DNA from 2 places in the Actinoplanes sp. CA-051413 genome. Region 2 is predicted to be linked to the other one. Evidence: riboswitches for the same ligand, from Rfam matches in the RefSeq annotation. Region 2 holds a riboswitch; the other holds the start of a gene.
The links. Region 2 has a riboswitch for cyclic di-AMP ahead of ACQP2Y_RS28925 (NlpC/P60 family protein). Riboswitches for the same ligand answer to the same signal wherever they lie in the genome.

Region 1: linked by a shared signal. The riboswitch ahead of ACQP2Y_RS02320 (coiled-coil domain-containing protein) and the one ahead of ACQP2Y_RS28925 (NlpC/P60 family protein) in region 2 are both predicted to bind cyclic di-AMP.

What each region holds. Positions count from the first base shown of each region.
Region 1 covers NZ_CP192100.1:480,229-487,873, forward strand. Annotated here, with positions in the region: gene ACQP2Y_RS02290 (ABC transporter ATP-binding protein) at 1-550, shown strand, start outside; gene ACQP2Y_RS02295 (hypothetical protein) at 603-800, shown strand; gene ACQP2Y_RS02300 (ATP-binding protein) at 932-1,450, shown strand; gene ACQP2Y_RS02305 (beta-phosphoglucomutase family hydrolase) at 1,529-2,266, shown strand; gene ACQP2Y_RS02310 (glycoside hydrolase family 65 protein) at 2,313-4,679, shown strand; gene ACQP2Y_RS02315 (coiled-coil domain-containing protein) at 4,743-5,762, opposite strand; cyclic di-AMP (ydaO/yuaA leader) riboswitch at 5,768-5,903, opposite strand; cyclic di-AMP (ydaO/yuaA leader) riboswitch at 6,182-6,331, shown strand; gene ACQP2Y_RS02320 (coiled-coil domain-containing protein) at 6,329-7,411, shown strand; gene ACQP2Y_RS02325 (ABC transporter ATP-binding protein) at 7,430-7,645, opposite strand, start outside.
Region 2 covers NZ_CP192100.1:6,123,349-6,130,993, reverse strand. Annotated here, with positions in the region: gene cydC (thiol reductant ABC exporter subunit CydC) at 1-427, opposite strand, end outside; gene cydB (cytochrome d ubiquinol oxidase subunit II) at 424-1,407, opposite strand; gene ACQP2Y_RS28940 (cytochrome ubiquinol oxidase subunit I) at 1,417-2,811, opposite strand; gene ACQP2Y_RS28935 (BlaI/MecI/CopY family transcriptional regulator) at 2,887-3,291, shown strand; gene ACQP2Y_RS28930 (M56 family metallopeptidase) at 3,297-4,211, shown strand; cyclic di-AMP (ydaO/yuaA leader) riboswitch at 4,346-4,483, shown strand; gene ACQP2Y_RS28925 (NlpC/P60 family protein) at 4,498-5,490, shown strand; gene ACQP2Y_RS28920 (aminoglycoside phosphotransferase family protein) at 6,047-6,949, shown strand; gene ACQP2Y_RS28915 (MarR family winged helix-turn-helix transcriptional regulator) at 6,924-7,340, opposite strand; gene ACQP2Y_RS28910 (epoxide hydrolase family protein) at 7,403-7,645, shown strand, end outside.

The sequences.
Region 1 (7,645 bases), 4.3 Mb from region 2:
CCTGGACCGCTACATCGCGCTGAACCTCGGCGAGCAGGCCCTCTACCTGCCCTGGAACGACATCCGGGCGCGGGCGATCTCGCACTACCACGGTGAGCGCATCGTCGTCGGCATGCGGGCCGAGGCGCTGACCCCGGTCGCCCCGGACACCCCGGGCGACGTGCTGCAGGGACGCATCCGCTACCTCGAGCACCACGGGCACGAGTCGCTGGCCTTCCTGGACATCGGGGCGACCGCGGTGGTCGTCGACGAGCTGGGCAAGGCGGTCACCGAGACCGACTCCGAGACCGGCGTGGTGCGGCGGATCGGGGGCGCTCTGCAGCGGCTCACCGGGCGTACGGACAAGGCCGTGCTGGAGCGGGAGGAGGCCGAGAAGGCCTCGGTGCTCAGCGACCCGGGCCGGCACCACCGGCGGCCCGCCGAGCTGGCTGTGCGGCTGGCGCCGTACCCGGCCGTGTCGCCGGGGCATCCGCTGGCGATCAACGTGCGGATGGACGCCCTGCACTTCTTCGACGAGCGCGGCGACCGCATCGACGTCGGCTGGCGATGAAGATCACCCCTCGCTTCTCTTGACGGTATGGCCTATCGTCCCGCCTACGTCGGTGCGATGGCGTATCGACGTCGTTGAGGTTGCTGCTCAGCAGGTGGTGGCCCTGGCCTGCTACGGCGCGGTCCTCGGCTCGTTCCACAGCGTGCTGATGGCCCTGACCTCGGCGGTGAAGCTACCGCTGCTCTTCCTGGTCACGCTGGCACCCAGCTGGCGTGGACCCTGCGGCCGTTCTTCGGCAGCCCGGGAATGAAGTTCAGCCTGTACCGGGACATCGACGGCAACTTCTACGCGGAGATCCTGCGGACGCTGTCGCATCTGTTCTGATCTATTACCTGTTCCTTGACTGCCACGGAGGCGGTACGCAGCGTAGGCTGACCCGCGGTGGAAGAGACTGTCGACCAGCACGTGCTGCGTCCGGCTCCGGACAGGGAGTCGCCGGACGCCACCCCCGTGCACGCTCCGGCCGGAGGGTCGACCCTGCTGGACCGCAAGTTCGGTCGCGATGAGATCACCGTGGTCCGCCACGAGGTCACCGATCGGCTGGACACCGGGTTGCTCGCCGACCGGCTGCACGGCTTCGTCCTCGCGATCAACGAAGTGATCACCAACGCCGTGCTGCACGCGGGTGGTCAGGGTCGCATCGTGCTGTCGGTCACGGCCACGACGGTGTGGTGCACGGTGACCGACTCGGGGCCGGGCATCCCGGAGCAGTTCCGCCGTCCGCCGAACGTGCCTGAGGCGTTCGAGGTGGGCGGCCGGGGCATCTGGCTGGCGCACCAACTGTGCGACGAGGTGACGATGGCGACCGGCCCAATTGGCACGACTATCGAACTGTGCGTACACCTGCCCGGCCGCAATACCAGGTCTGGCCTGGTCAACGAGAGTGCGACAGCCGGCTGAACGAAGAATGAAACGCCGTGGAAATGTGATCGAGGGCATTGAGGCGTGTCGGCCATCCGGGGCGACTACATTGGGCCAGTGCTTGGACTACCTCCTCATGTGACGGCGTGCCTCTTCGACCTCGACGGCGTGCTCACGCAGACCGCCCTGGTGCATAACGCGGCGTGGAAACTGACCTTCGACGCGTTCCTCCAGACCTGGTCCCGGCACCATGGACAACCGTTTGTACCGTTCGACTCGGGCGCCGACTACCACCAGTACGTCGACGGCCGGCAACGTGCGGACGGGGTTCGCACGTTCCTCGCCTCACGGGGCATCACCCTGCCCGAAGGCACGCCCGACGACGGTCCCGACGCGGAGACCGTCAACGGCATCGGCAACCGCAAGAACATCCTGGTCCTGCAGAAGATCAAGGAAGGCGCGGTACAGGTCTACCCCGGCTCGGTCGACTACCTGCACGCGGCCAAGGCCGCCGGGCTGCGCCGCGCCGTCGTGTCGGCCAGTGCCAACTGCGCCGACGTCTTGCGGGCGGCCGGCATCGCGGAGCTGCTCGAGGTGCGCGTGGACGGCATCACCGCCCGCGAGCAACACTTGCCGGGCAAGCCGGCCCCGGACACGTTCCTGGCCGGCGCGAAACTGCTCGGGGTGGCCCCGGAGCAGTGCGCGGTGTTCGAGGACGCTCTGGCCGGCGTGGCCGCCGGCAAGGCCGGTGGCTTCGGCATCGTGATCGGCGTGGACCGGGTCGGCCAGGCCGACGCCCTGCGGGAGCACGGCGCCGACATCGTCGTGCAGGATCTCGCCGAGCTCCTCAAGTAATCCCCCTTACAGACTTTCTCTTTTCTCAGTTGCGAGAGGCACCACCGTGATCCGTGAACGGGCCTACCCCGTCGATCCCTGGCACATCAGGGAGACCCGGCTGGACCTGGATGTACTGGCTCAGTCCGAGTCGGTCTTCGCCCTGGCCAACGGCCACATCGGCATCCGGGGAAACCTGGACGAGGGCGAGCCGCACGGCCTGCCCGGCACCTACCTCAACTCGTTCTACGAGCTGCGGCCGCTGCCGTACGCCGAGGCGGGCTACGGGTTCCCCGAGTCGGGCCAGACGATGGTCAACGTCACCAACGCCAAGCTCATGCGGCTGCTCGTCGACGACGAGCCGTTCGACGTGCGCTACGGCGAGCTGCGCTCCCACGAGCGCTCGCTGGACCTGCGCGCGGGCACGCTCGAGCGGATCGTGGAGTGGGTCTCGCCCTCCGGTCAGGCGATCCGGGTGCGCACCGTACGCATGGTGTCGTTCACCCACCGCGCCATCGTCGCCTTCCTGTACGAGGTGGAGCCGCTCGACGCCTCCGCCCGGCTGATCCTGCAGTCGGAGCTGGTGGCCAACGAGCAGCTCCCGGCGACCAGCAAGGACCCCCGGGTGGCGGCGGTGCTGGACCACCCGCTGCAGGCCGAGGAGATGCTGGAGCAGCGCACCGGCGGCCTGCTCGTGCACCGCACCAAGGCCAGTGATCTGCGGATGGCCGCGGCGATGGAGCACCTGGTGGAGACGCCGGGCAAGCACGCGGTGACCACCGAGGGCCACCCGGACTGGCTGCGCACCACGGTCGCCTGCAAGCTCGAGCCGGGACAGAAGCTGCGGGTCGTCAAGATCGCCGCGTACGGCTGGTCGAGCAACCGCTCGCTGCCCGCCGTGCGCGACCAGGTCGGTGCGGCGCTCGCCAGCGCCCGGCTGGACGGCTGGGAGGGCCTGGTCGAGGCGCAGCGGGAATACCTGGACGCGTTCTGGGACCACTCCGACGTCAAGGTCGAAGGTGACCCGGAGGTGCAGCAGGCCGTCCGCTTCGGCCTCTTCCACACGCTGCAGGCCGGTGCCCGGGCCGAGCAGCGACCGGTCGGCTCCAAGGGCCTCACCGGCCCCGGTTACGACGGTCACACGTTCTGGGACGCCGAGACCTTCGTGCTGCCGGCCCTGACCTACACGCAGCCGGCCGCGGCGGCGGACGTGCTGCGCTGGCGGCACTCCACTCTGGATCTTGCCCGGGAGCGCGCGCAGACCCTCGGCCTGCAGGGCGCGGCCTTCCCGTGGCGCACGATCCGCGGGCAGGAGTGCTCGGCGTACTGGCCGGCCGGCACTGCCGGGTTCCACATCGGAGCCGACATTGCCGACGCCGTGCGGCGCTACGTCTCCGCGACCGGCGACTTCGACTTCGAGCGCGACTACGGCCTGGAGCTGCTCGTCGAGACCGCCCGGCTGTGGCGCTCGCTCGGGCACCACGACCGGCACGGCCGCTTCCACATCGACGGCGTCACCGGCCCGGACGAGTACACGGCCGTGGTCGACGACAACGTCTACACCAACCTGATGGCGCAGCAGAACATGTTCGCCGCGGCGGACGCGGCCAAGCGGCACCCGGAGCTCGCCCGCAAGCTGGGCGTGGACGACGAGGAGTCGGCGTCGTGGCGGGACGCGGCGGCTTCGGTGCACATCCCGTACGACCGGGAGCTCGGCGTGCACCAGCAGTCGGAGGGCTTCACCCGGCTGGCGGAGTGGGACTTCGAGAACACCCCGCCGGAGGCGTACCCGCTGCTGCTGAACTACCCGTACTTCGACCTGTACCGCAAGCAGGTGGTCAAGCAGGCCGACCTGGTCATGGCCATGTACCTGCGGGGTGATGCCTTCACCCCCGAGGAGAAGGCCCGCAACTTCGCGTACTACGACGCCCGTACCGTGCGGGACTCGTCGCTGTCGGCCTGCATCCAGGCCGTCATGGCCGCCGAGGTGGGCTTCGTGGAGCTGGCCCACGACTACCTGGGCGAGGCCGCCCTGATGGACCTGCACGACCTGCACCAGAACGCGCGGGACGGCGTGCACGTGGCGTCCCTGGCCGGTTCCTGGATCGCCCTGGTGGCGGGCCTGGGCGGCATGCGTGACTCCAACGGGCAGCTCTCCTTCGCGCCCCGGCTGCCGAGCCGGATCAACGCGCTGGAGTTCTCGCTGCTCTGGCGCGGCCTGCGGCTGCGGGTGGAGGTCACGGCCGACGAGGTCACCTACTCGCTGCGCAACGGCGGTGGGTCGGCGCGTCTGGACCTGCTGCACCACGGCAAGGAGGTCACCATCACCCAGGTGAAGCCGGTCGTGCTGCCGATCCCGCCGGCGCCGCCGACGGGCCCCGCGCCCAGCCAGCCGGCCGGTCGCGCCCCGGTGCGCCGGAACACCGGAGTCTGATTCAACAACGAAGAAGCCCCCGTCCTCCTCGCGGAGGACGGGGGCTTCTCTGCGCTCGCCGCGCTAAAGCATCGAGACGTGTACGTGGTCCGTGTGATCACTGGGACCGTGGTACGACTTCCAGCCCGTGGCCGGGAACCAGATCTGTTTGTTCCAGATGACGTAGAGGATGCCGAGCCGGTCGGCGTTACGCACCAGGAAGGCCATCAGGTTGTTGCCGTACTCGCGGGTGTCCTGGTTGTGCCAGCGGGCGAAGCCGCTCTTCTGCAGGGACCAGTCGCAGGCACGGCCCTTGGGATGCTCGAACGGGCCGCCGTTGCGATGACAACCGACGAACCGGTTGAACTTCGCCTTCTTCACTTCCTTGTACATGTGGAAGGTGCGTGCGGTGATGCAGCCACCGGTCGTCGGGTCGTCGACGTTGCAGCTCTCCGGGCTGAACTCACCGTCGGAGTTGCGGGGCGCCGGGGCGGCCTTCGGCGACTTGGCGAGCACGAAGCCACCCGTCACCGTGGTGCCACCCACCTGGGCCAGCGCCTTCTCGGCCGACTCCTTCTGCTTCTCCATCAGCGCGAGGTTCTGCTTCTGCGCCTTGACCTCCTGGTCCAGGCGCGTCTTGTTGGCGGTCACCTCGTCGATGGCCTGGTCCAGCTCGCGCAGCTTGCCGTCGTTGAGGGCGTTGATCTCCTCCAGGGAGACCGCCTTCTTGAGGAAGCCGTCCGGGCTGGAGGTGTTGAGCAGGAAGCCCATCGTCGAGATGCCGCCGGTGCGGTACTGCTGAGCGGCGACCGCGCCCACCTCGGGCAGCAGCAGGTCGCGCTTCGCCTCGGCGTTCTTGACCTTGAGGGCGAGGCCGAGCTGGGTCTTGGTCGACTTGGCGACTGCCGCCCGGGCTGTCAGATAGCGCCGGCCCGTGGAGTCCAGCACGTCGTTCAGCAGCGGGTTGTCGTCGCCGTCGTCGGCGGTGGCCGACTTGGTGTCGTCCGGATCGGCGTTCGCCGGGGATGCGGGCGCGAGCATCATCGTGACCGCGGCGAGCGGTGCCAGGGCGAGGATCAGCCACCGGCGGGGTCTTGCCGTCATTCAGAATCCTTCCGCGTGACCACCGGCCGGGTTAGCTGACGGGTTCGGGACGGAAGCGATCCCTACCACTGACTCGTGGATTCACCCCGGTAGTTCTGTGGTTCCCCGGCTCATCTTGCGACGATTAGATGGTGGGCTGCCGGCGCCTTGGGGGCAGCGCCTTCTGGCAGTGACCGGCGGCCAGCTTACCTGACAACGGCCGAAGTGGCAGTGCTGCCGCGAACGGTAAAACGGTTACCAGGCAACGACTTTCCGTCACCGCTCGATGGAATGACGCAGGTCATAGCCCGTAACGACGTATCAATGTGAGTCGTTGCATTCTTTCCGTCGATTGCTCACCATCAGTGCACGATCGATTGCGTACGGTGTGACGACTGTCGATTCCTAGCATTGCTGGGTAGTGTTCGTCACGGTCTCAGCGCAGACCGCCGCCTAATCGCCGCACGGCGAGCCGGGGAACCACTTGAGTAATGGGGTGAATCCGATCCGCGCACCCCCGCGCGATCGGTAGGGATCGCTTCCGTCCCGAACCCGTCAGCTAACTCGGTCGGCGGCCGACGGAAGGAATGTTCGTGAGGCTCACCCCTGTCCGCCGGCGATTAGCGACCGTGCTCGCGGTCCTCGTCGCCACCTCGGGGCTGGCGCTCGCCGCCCCGACCTCCGCCTCCGCCGCACCCCGCCCCTTCGCCGCGCCGGGCGACTCGGGCGACGACGGCGAGGGCGGTTCGAAGTCCCTCATCAAGCAGCTCGAGGCGGCGTCCAAGGGCTTCGTCGAGGCCCAGGAGGCGCTGGACCGCTCCAAGAAGCGCCAGCGGGAGCTGACCGCCAAGCTCAAGGAGCTCGACACCCAGCTCGGCCCCAAGCAGGCGGCGCTGGACGAGATCGTCCAGCGGGCTTACCGCACCGGGCGGCTCGGGCCGATGACGGCGATGATCACCGCCGACTCCACCGGCAGCATGCTGGACCGGGCGCAGACCCTGGAGACCATCGCCGTCAAGCAGGACCGCGCGGTGCGCGACCTGAAGGACAGCCGGGACCAGCAGGCGCAGGCCAAGACGGCGATCGACACCGCTGTCCGCGAGCAGCAGCGCCAGCTCACCGTCATGGCCAAGCGCAAGAACCAGGCGGAGAGCGCCCTCAAGGCCGCCAACGCCGCCAGCGGGTCGAGCGACTCGTCGTCGTCCGGCGGCGGTTCCTCCAGCGGCGGCGGCAGCAGCTCGCTGGCCGCGCCCGCGCCGCGCAACTCGGACGGCTCACTGCCGAGCGAGTCGTGCAGCGTCAACGACCCGACTACGACCGGCTGCATCACGCCGCGCACACTGCACGCGATGCAGGAGGCGAAGAAGGACGGCTTCAACCACTTCATCGCCTGCTTCCGCCACCAGAACAGCGGCGAACATCCGAAGGGGCGGGCCTGCGACTGGGCCGCAGACAAGGGCGGCTTCGGCGGCGACGCGACCGGGGCCAGCAAGGACTACGGCAACCGGCTGGCGGACTACTTCATCCACAACGCGAGCCGGCTCGGCATCCTGTACGTCATCTGGTACCGGCGGATCTGGCTGCCTAGCAGCGGCTGGAAGTCGTACTCCGGTGCCGGCGGCGACCCGTCGAGCGACCACACCAACCACGTGCACATGTCGATGCGCTGACCCGGGGGAGTGCGGGGCCTACCGCTTGACGTAGGCCTCGTACTCCTTCAGCACGTCGTCGGTCGGGCCGTCGGCGCGGATCAGGCCCGACTCCAGCCAGATGGCCCGCTCGCAGGTGTCGCGGATCGACTGCTCGCTGTGGCTCACCAGGAAGACGGTGCCGGCCTGCGCGCGCAGATCCCGGACCCGCTGCTCACTGCGCCGGCGGAACTTCGCGTCGCCGGTGGCCAGCGC
Region 2 (7,645 bases):
CGACGATGACCAGCGGTGGCAGCGCCACGCCGAGGACCAGTGCGGGCAGGTAGCCGGAGAACCACGGCCGCAGCGAGTCCAGGCCGCTGCCCAGCACGGCGGTGAGCCGGTTGCCGCCGAAGCGGGCCACCCAGGCGGGACCGTGGTCCAGCGCCGCCGCGAGCGCCGAGCGGCGCAGTTCGTCGGTCACCGCGGCCGCCGTACGCTGGGCCACCACCTGCTCCGCCCAGGTCAGCGCGGCCCGCAGCACGAAGGCCGCGGCCAGCAGCGCCAGCGCGTCGTGGCCGGTGACGATCCGGGCCAGGGCGACGGCGACGGCGACCGTCGCGGCCGCCTGGACGGCGCCGAGCAGGGCCGAGATCCCGATTCCGGTACGGCTGGAGCGAGCGTGCCGCAGCAACCGGGGGTCGAGGGGTCCACGGCTCATGACGGCACCCGCTCGCTGGCCACCCGGCGCCGGAACACCCAGTACGAGAACGCCTGGTAGACCAGTACGCCGGGGAGCACCACCACGCCGACGACGCTGATCAGCCGCAGCGCCGAGTCGGTGGCCGCCGCGCCCGTCATGGTCAGCGACCAGGCCGGGTCCAGTGTGCTGCGCAGCACGACGTCGCCGTGCACGGTGAAGACGGTGATGACGGCGCCGGCGATGCTCAGCGCCGTACCGCCGAAGGCCAGGGCTTCCTGGCCGTTGCGGGCCAGCATGGCGATGCCCAGGCAGAGCGCGGCCGCGGCCAGCGCCGGCCGCGACTCGGTGGCGAAGCCGATCGCGGCCAGCACGGCGGTGCCGCCGGTGGCCAGGGTGACGCCGAGCCGGCGGGCCCGCACGTGCACCGGGCCGGTGGTGCGCAGGGTCAGGAACATCGCCCCGATCAGCAGGGCGGCGAACAGGGCCGCGCCCGCCCCGGCCAGGGCCGGCCAGCTGAGCAGGGCCGCGGTGCTGCGGCTCAGACCCGTACCGGTGACCTGGCCGTCCGGGCCGAGGGCCAGGCCGTGGGTGAGCACGCCCAGCACCGCTCCCCAGAGCAGCACGATGCCGGCCGAGCTGGCCGCCAGGGCCGCGTCGCAGCGTCGGCGCCAGCGTGGCCCGTCGCCCTTGCCGCGGAACTCCAGCGCCACCCCGCGGACGGCGAGCAGCAGCAACAGCGCCACCATCGGCAGATAGAGGCCGGAGAGCAGGGCGGCGTACCAGTCGGGGAAGGCCGCGAAGGTCACGCCGATCGCGGCGACCAGCCAGACCTCGTTGCCGTCCCAGAACGGGCCGACGGTGCGGACGACGGCTCCCCGCTCGTGGTCGTCGCGGCCGACGACCGGGGAGAGCAGGCCGACGCCGAAGTCGAAGCCCTCGAGGACGAAGAACAGCACCCAGCAGAGCACGACCAGCGCGAACCAGACAGTGATCATCATGGTGATTCCTCAGTAGACCGGGACGGGCTCGCGCTCGGGTGCCTGCTCGCCGGCGGATGCGGCGGGCGCGGCGGCTTCGAGCGGTTGCCGGGACAGGTGGCGGACCAGGCGCAGCCAGACGACGGCGAGGATGCCGTAGACGACGGCGAAGCCGATCAGGGAGACGAGCACCTCGCCGCGGGTCAGGCCGGGGGAGATGCCGTCGGCGACCCGGGAGATGCCGAACGCGAGCCAGGGCTGGCGGGCGGTCTCGGTGAAGATCCAGCCGAACGTGTTGGCCGCGGCGGGCAGGATCGGGATCAGCGGCAGGAAGCGGATCAGCAGCCGGTGGGCCTGCCGGTCACGCCGGGTGCTCCACAGGTAGTACGCCGCGACGGCCGCCGCCAGCATGCCGATGCCGATCATCAGCCGGAACGTCCAGAACGCCACCGGGATCATCGGGATGTAGCTGCCCGGGCCGAACTGGGCGGCGTACTGGGCCTGGAGGTCGTCGATGCCCTGCACGGTCGCGCCGGGGTTTCCCTTGGCCAGGATGGACAGCAGGCGGGGGATCTCCAGGCTGAAGAACGGCTCGCCGCCGTCCGGGCCGCCGACGGCGAAGACCGAGAAGGGCGCGCCGGTGGTGGTCGCGTACAGGGCCTCGGCGGCGGCCATCTTCATCGGCTGCACCTCGGTGATGACCTTGCCGAGGTGGTCGCCGGTCAGGGCGGTGAGGGCGCCGCCGGTGAGGGTCAGCCAGGCGCCGAGCCGGGCCAGCGTACGGAACGCCGCCTCGCCTCCCGCCCGCAGCCGCCACACCCCGATGGCCAGGAGCAGCGACCCGCCGGCCATCACCGCCCCGGCCAGCGTGTGCGGGAACGCGGCCAGGTTGACCTTGTTGAGCAGCAGCGCGCCGAAGTCGTCGAGGTGCGCCCGCCCGGTCACCGGGTCCAGCGAGTACGCGACCGGGTTCTGCATGAACGAGTTGGCGGCCAGGATGATGAACGCGGACATCACGGTGCCGGCCGCGACGATGACGATGGTGGCGGCGTGCAGCTTGCGTGGCAGCCGGTCCCAGCCGAAGTACCAGAGCGCGAGGAACGTCGCCTCCAGGAAGAAGGCGAGCATGCCCTCGATCGCCAGCGTCGGGCCGAACACGTCGCCGTAGAAGCGGGCGAAGTTGCTCCAGCCCATCCCGAACTGGAACTCCTGCACCAGCCCGGTGACCACGCCGACCGCGAAGGTGACGATGAGCAGCTTGCCGACCAGTTTGGTGAGCTGCAGATAGCGCTCCTGACCGGTGCGCAGCCAGGCGAGCTGCAGGCCCGCGGCGGTGCCGGCCAGGCTGATCGACAGCGGCACGAAGAAGTAGTGGTAGATCGTCACGACCGCGAACTGCAGCCGGGTCAGCTCGAGCACGTCCACGGATGGCCCCCTCTACGACGTTCCGTAGTAGATACTACGCCCCGTAGTACGACGCTGTGCAGTAGAGTGGGTCACATGGCTTTGGGAGACCTCGAACGTGAGGTCATGACGCAGTTGTGGAACGCCGGCGAGCCGCTGACCGTGCGCCAGGTGCACGAACGGCTGAGCCGCGACCGCGAGCTGGCGTACACGACCGTGATGACCGTGCTGGACCGGCTGGCCAAGAAGGGTGTCGTCACCCAGCAACGCGCCGACCGGGCGTACCGCTATGCCCCCGCGCAGTCGCGCGAGGAGATGACTGCCGCGCTGATGCTCGACGCCCTCAGTGCGGCTCCCGACGGCGTCCGCGACGCGGCCCTGGCGCACTTCGTCGGCCGGATCGACCCGTCGGCACTGACCGCCGCCATCGAGGCGGCACGGAAGGACCCGGGCGCTCTGCTGAGCCTGCCCGCAGCGGAAAACCCAGAACAACAGCAGTGACCGCCATGCTGCTCGGCGCTCTCGGGCTGACCCTGTCGCTGGTCGTGCCGGGCATCCTGGCCGGGGCGCGCTGGCCCGACCGGGCTCCCGCGGCGGCCGTCGCGCTCTGGCAGAGCATCACCCTCACTGGGGTGCTCTGCGCGCTGGGCGTGGTGCTGGCCGGACCGCAGGAACTGGTCAGTGAGCTGGGTTCGGACCGGCCGGTGGGTGCGGCTGCGCTGATTTTCGCGCTGGCCGTCGCCGCGGTGATCATCGTGCGGCTGCTCGTGTCGCTCGTCCGGGTGAGCATCCGGTCCCGGGCGCGCCGGTCCCGGCACCGGATGCTGGTCGACCTGCTGGACAGTGCCGAGCGCCACGGTGAGCTGCCGGCCGAGGTGCCTGCCGGGCTGCGGGTGCTGGACGGGCCGCTGCCTTTCGCGTACTGCCTGCCGGGCCGCTCGCCTCGGGTGGTGCTCAGCGACGGTGCGCTGCGGGTCCTCGACGCCGAGCAGGTGGCCGCGGTGATCGCGCACGAGCAGACCCACCTGCGGCACCGGCACGACGTGGTCATGGAGTCGTTCACCGCGTTCTACCGGGCGGTGCCGCGGCCACTGCGCAGCCGGGCGCCGCTCGACGCCGTACACCTGCTGCTCGAGATGGTCGCCGACGACGCCGCCCGGCGGCGCTGCGGCGCGGCGCCGCTGCGCACAGCTCTGGCGCTGCTCAGCGACGCGGTCAGCCCGGACGCGCCGGCGGAGCTCGGCAGCGCGGCGGCGGAACGCCGGCGCCGGCTCGACCGGCTGAATGTGAGTGATCCGCGCCCGGTCACCGTGACCTTGACCCTGGCCGCGGCCACCGGCGCGGTCGGCCTGCTGGTATTACCCACAGTGATTCTGGTATTGCCATGGCTGGACCGGGCGCTTTCGGCCTGGCCGCTTTGACGGCCATTTCTTACGCTGCGTCAACCGATGTTCGGCGCAGTGTGTCCTGATACCGCCGGGTTCAAATCGCCGTTGATCGGGAGTACGGTAGTGCCCGGCTCGGCAGTCCCCCCTCGTCCCAACCCGGGCGAACTGACGAGCCACCGCCTAATCGTCGCGAGACGAACCGGGGACCCACGAATTCTGGGGTCAAGCCACCAGCAGCACGGTGGCCGGGCGCGCTTCCCGCCCGCACCCGTCAGCTAACCCGGTCGGCGGCCGAGGGAAGAAAGGACACTGCACCTACGTGAAACGGATTGAGGCGCGCAGCGCCGCAATTCTGCGCAGCATCGCCTGCGCCGTCGTCGCGGTCGGGATTCTTCTCACTCCCGGGGTGGCGAATGCGACACCGTCCCCGTCGAGCATCGAAAAGCAGATCGACGAGCAGTGGAACAAGCTGGAACCGGTCATCGAGCAGTACAACAACGTGCACAATCAGCTGCTCAAGAACCAGGCCCAGCTCCGGAAGATCGACAAACGGCTCGCACCGCTGGAGCTGGAGGTCGACCTGGCCATGTCGCAGGTGGGCAACATGGCGGGAAAGGCCTACATGCAGGGCTCGCCCAGCGCCATGAAGGCCATGGTCGTCAGTGGTTCGCCGACCTCTCTGACCGAGAAGCTCACGTTCCTCGACCAGATCAGCCGGCACCAGCGTGAGTCGGTCTCGGGCGCCGCGAAGCTGCGCGACCAGCTCGCGGGCGACAAGCGCGACCTGGACACCCTGACCAAAGCCGTGGCGGCGCGCGACAAGGCGCTGGCCCAGCAGAAGAAGGACATCCAGAAGAAGGTCGACGAGCTGCAGAAACTGCGGATCAGGGCGTACGGGGCGAGCGGCGTCTCCGACGGTGCGTTCAAGACCGGCCCGTGCCCGGTCGACTACACCGACGACAAGGGTGGCCGGGCGGCGCAGAAGGCGTGCGACCTCATCGGCAAGCCCTACGTCTTCGGTGCGGAAGGGCCGGGCGGCTACGACTGCTCCGGCCTGACCAAGGTGGCCTGGGCGGTGGTCGGGGTGCACCTGGAGCACTTCACCGGTGACCAGATCGGAGCGGGTCGGGCGGTCAGCCGCAGTCAGCTGCAGCCGGGCGACCTGATCTTCTACGGCAGTCCGGTCCATCATGTCGGCATCTATGTCGGCGGCAACACGATGGTGCACGCACCGCACACGGGTGACCACGTCCGCATGGCGTCGATCGATCGCAGCGGGGCCATCACCGGCATCCGCCGCCCGACCGGCTGAGGCCCGCACCACGCACGACGGAAAAGCCGCCACCTCCGTGGCGGCTTTCTCCTTTCAGGCCTGCTCCGGAGCGAACTGGGCCAGCGACACCTCCTTGGCTGCGGCGATGTCCTCCGGTCCCGCGGTGCCGGACGCCTCGACGACGCTCACCCAGGTGTGCCGGGTCCTCGGCGACCACACCCTGCAGGAACAGCGCCAGGGCCAGGAACGCGCCGTCCCATCCCGGACCGAGGGAGAGGGCTCCCGCGCCGCTGCGGGCCATCTCGATGGGACGGTGTGCTCCAGCTCGAGCCGGGTCCGCTCCGCGCCGTCCGGGGAAAGGCGCAGCTCCACCCGGCTCAGTGGCCCGCCGAAGGTCAGCCGCAGCAGCCGCGGCGGTTCGCAGGCCAGGATGTCACCGCCCGCGTTGCCTTCCAGCTGGAACTTCCCGCCGGCCCGCAGGCAGTCTCAGCCCCGGTCGTCCACGTCCGCGGTGATGTGGCGCCGGCGGATGAACCCGCTCACCAGAGCGGTGGGCTCCAAAGTGTCCGATCAGGGTGCTGCGAGACTGGAGGGCATGTTTCCCGCTGCCTTCGTCCGCAACGTCACCGGCAATTGGGGCGACGACGGCCGGCGCTGGCTCGCCCAGCTGCCCGCTCTGGTCGAGGACGTTGCCCGGGAGTGGGGACTGACGGTCGGTGCGCCGTACCCGTTGAGTTTCAACTATGTCGCGCCGGCGCGGCGGGCCGACGGGTCGCCGGCCGTGCTCAAGCTCGGCCTGGCCGTGGCCGGTCATGTCGCGATGGAGGCCGACACGCTCGGCTTCTTCGGTGGCCGGGGCACGGTCGAGGTGCTGGCCCGCGACGACGACCGGGGTGCGCTGCTGCTGGAGCGGGCCGAGCCCGGCGGGACGTTGCGGGCGCTGGTCCGCGAGCACGACGAGCAGGCCACGGCCGTCCTCGTCGACATGATGCGGCGCCTGCACCGGCCGGCGCCGGAAGGGCTGGTGCTGGAGGAGTTGTCCTCGCGCGTCGCGGCGTTCGACGCGCATCTGGCGCGGTATCCCGGCGACGACCCGTTGCCGCGGCGCCTGGTCGAGCAGGCCCGGGCGCTGCTGGCCGACCTGTGCGCCTCGGCCTCGCAGCGGGTGGTCCTGCACGGGGATCTGCACCACGAGAACGTGCTGGCCGCGGTCCGGGAGCCGTGGCTGGCGATCGACCCGCACGGCGTGCTCGGCGATCCCGGATACGAGGTCGGGGCGGTGCTCTACAACCCGTTCGACGGCGACGAGCCGGTGCTGGAGCTGCTGCCGGCCCGGGTGGAGCACTTCGCCGACGGCCTCGGCATGCCCGTCGACCGGGTGGTCGCCTGGGGTTTTGTGCAGGCGGTGCTCTCCGAGGTGTGGGATGCCGACGGGGGTTACCCGGAGCCCGGCCAGGCGCTGCAGGTGGCGCTCAAGCTGGCGCCGCGCCTTTCCTGAGCAGGCTCAGCAGCCGCACCAGCTCGGCCCGCTCGGCGGAGGTCAGCGGCGCGAGCAGCTCGTCCTGGATGGCCTCGGCCCGAGCTGCCAGCTCCCGGGCGCGTTCACGGCCGCGGCCGGTGATCGTCACGACGTTGCGGCGCTTGTCGGCCGGGTCCGGGCTGCGCTCGACGTAGCCGTCCGCGGTCAGCTCGTTGAGCACCGCCACCATGTCGCTGAGGTGGATTGCGGTGCGCCGGCCCAGCTCGGCCTGGCTGGCCGGCCCGTCGAGCAGGGTCTCCAGCAGCCGGTAGTGGTAGCCGCGCGCGCCGACCTCGGCGAATCGTTCGGTGACCAGGCGGCCGGCGTGGGCGGCGGTCTGGGTCAGCAGCCAGCTGGGGAGGTGCTCCATGTGCCGACTCTAACATTTGCCTGACTAACGTTAGTACGACTAACGTTAGTCGTATGAACGATATCGCGCCGTACCGGATCGACGTCCCGCAGGCCGACCTCGACGACCTGGCCGACCGCCTCGACCGCACCCGCTGGCCCGACGAGCTGCCCGGCGCGGGCTGGGACTACGGCATCCCGCTGGCCCGCGTACGCGAACTCGCCGAGCACTGGCGCCACGGCTACGACTGGCGGCGGCACGAGGCCGAGCTGAACGAGTTCCCGCAGTTCCGCACCGAGATCGACGGCCAGCGCGTCCACTTCCTG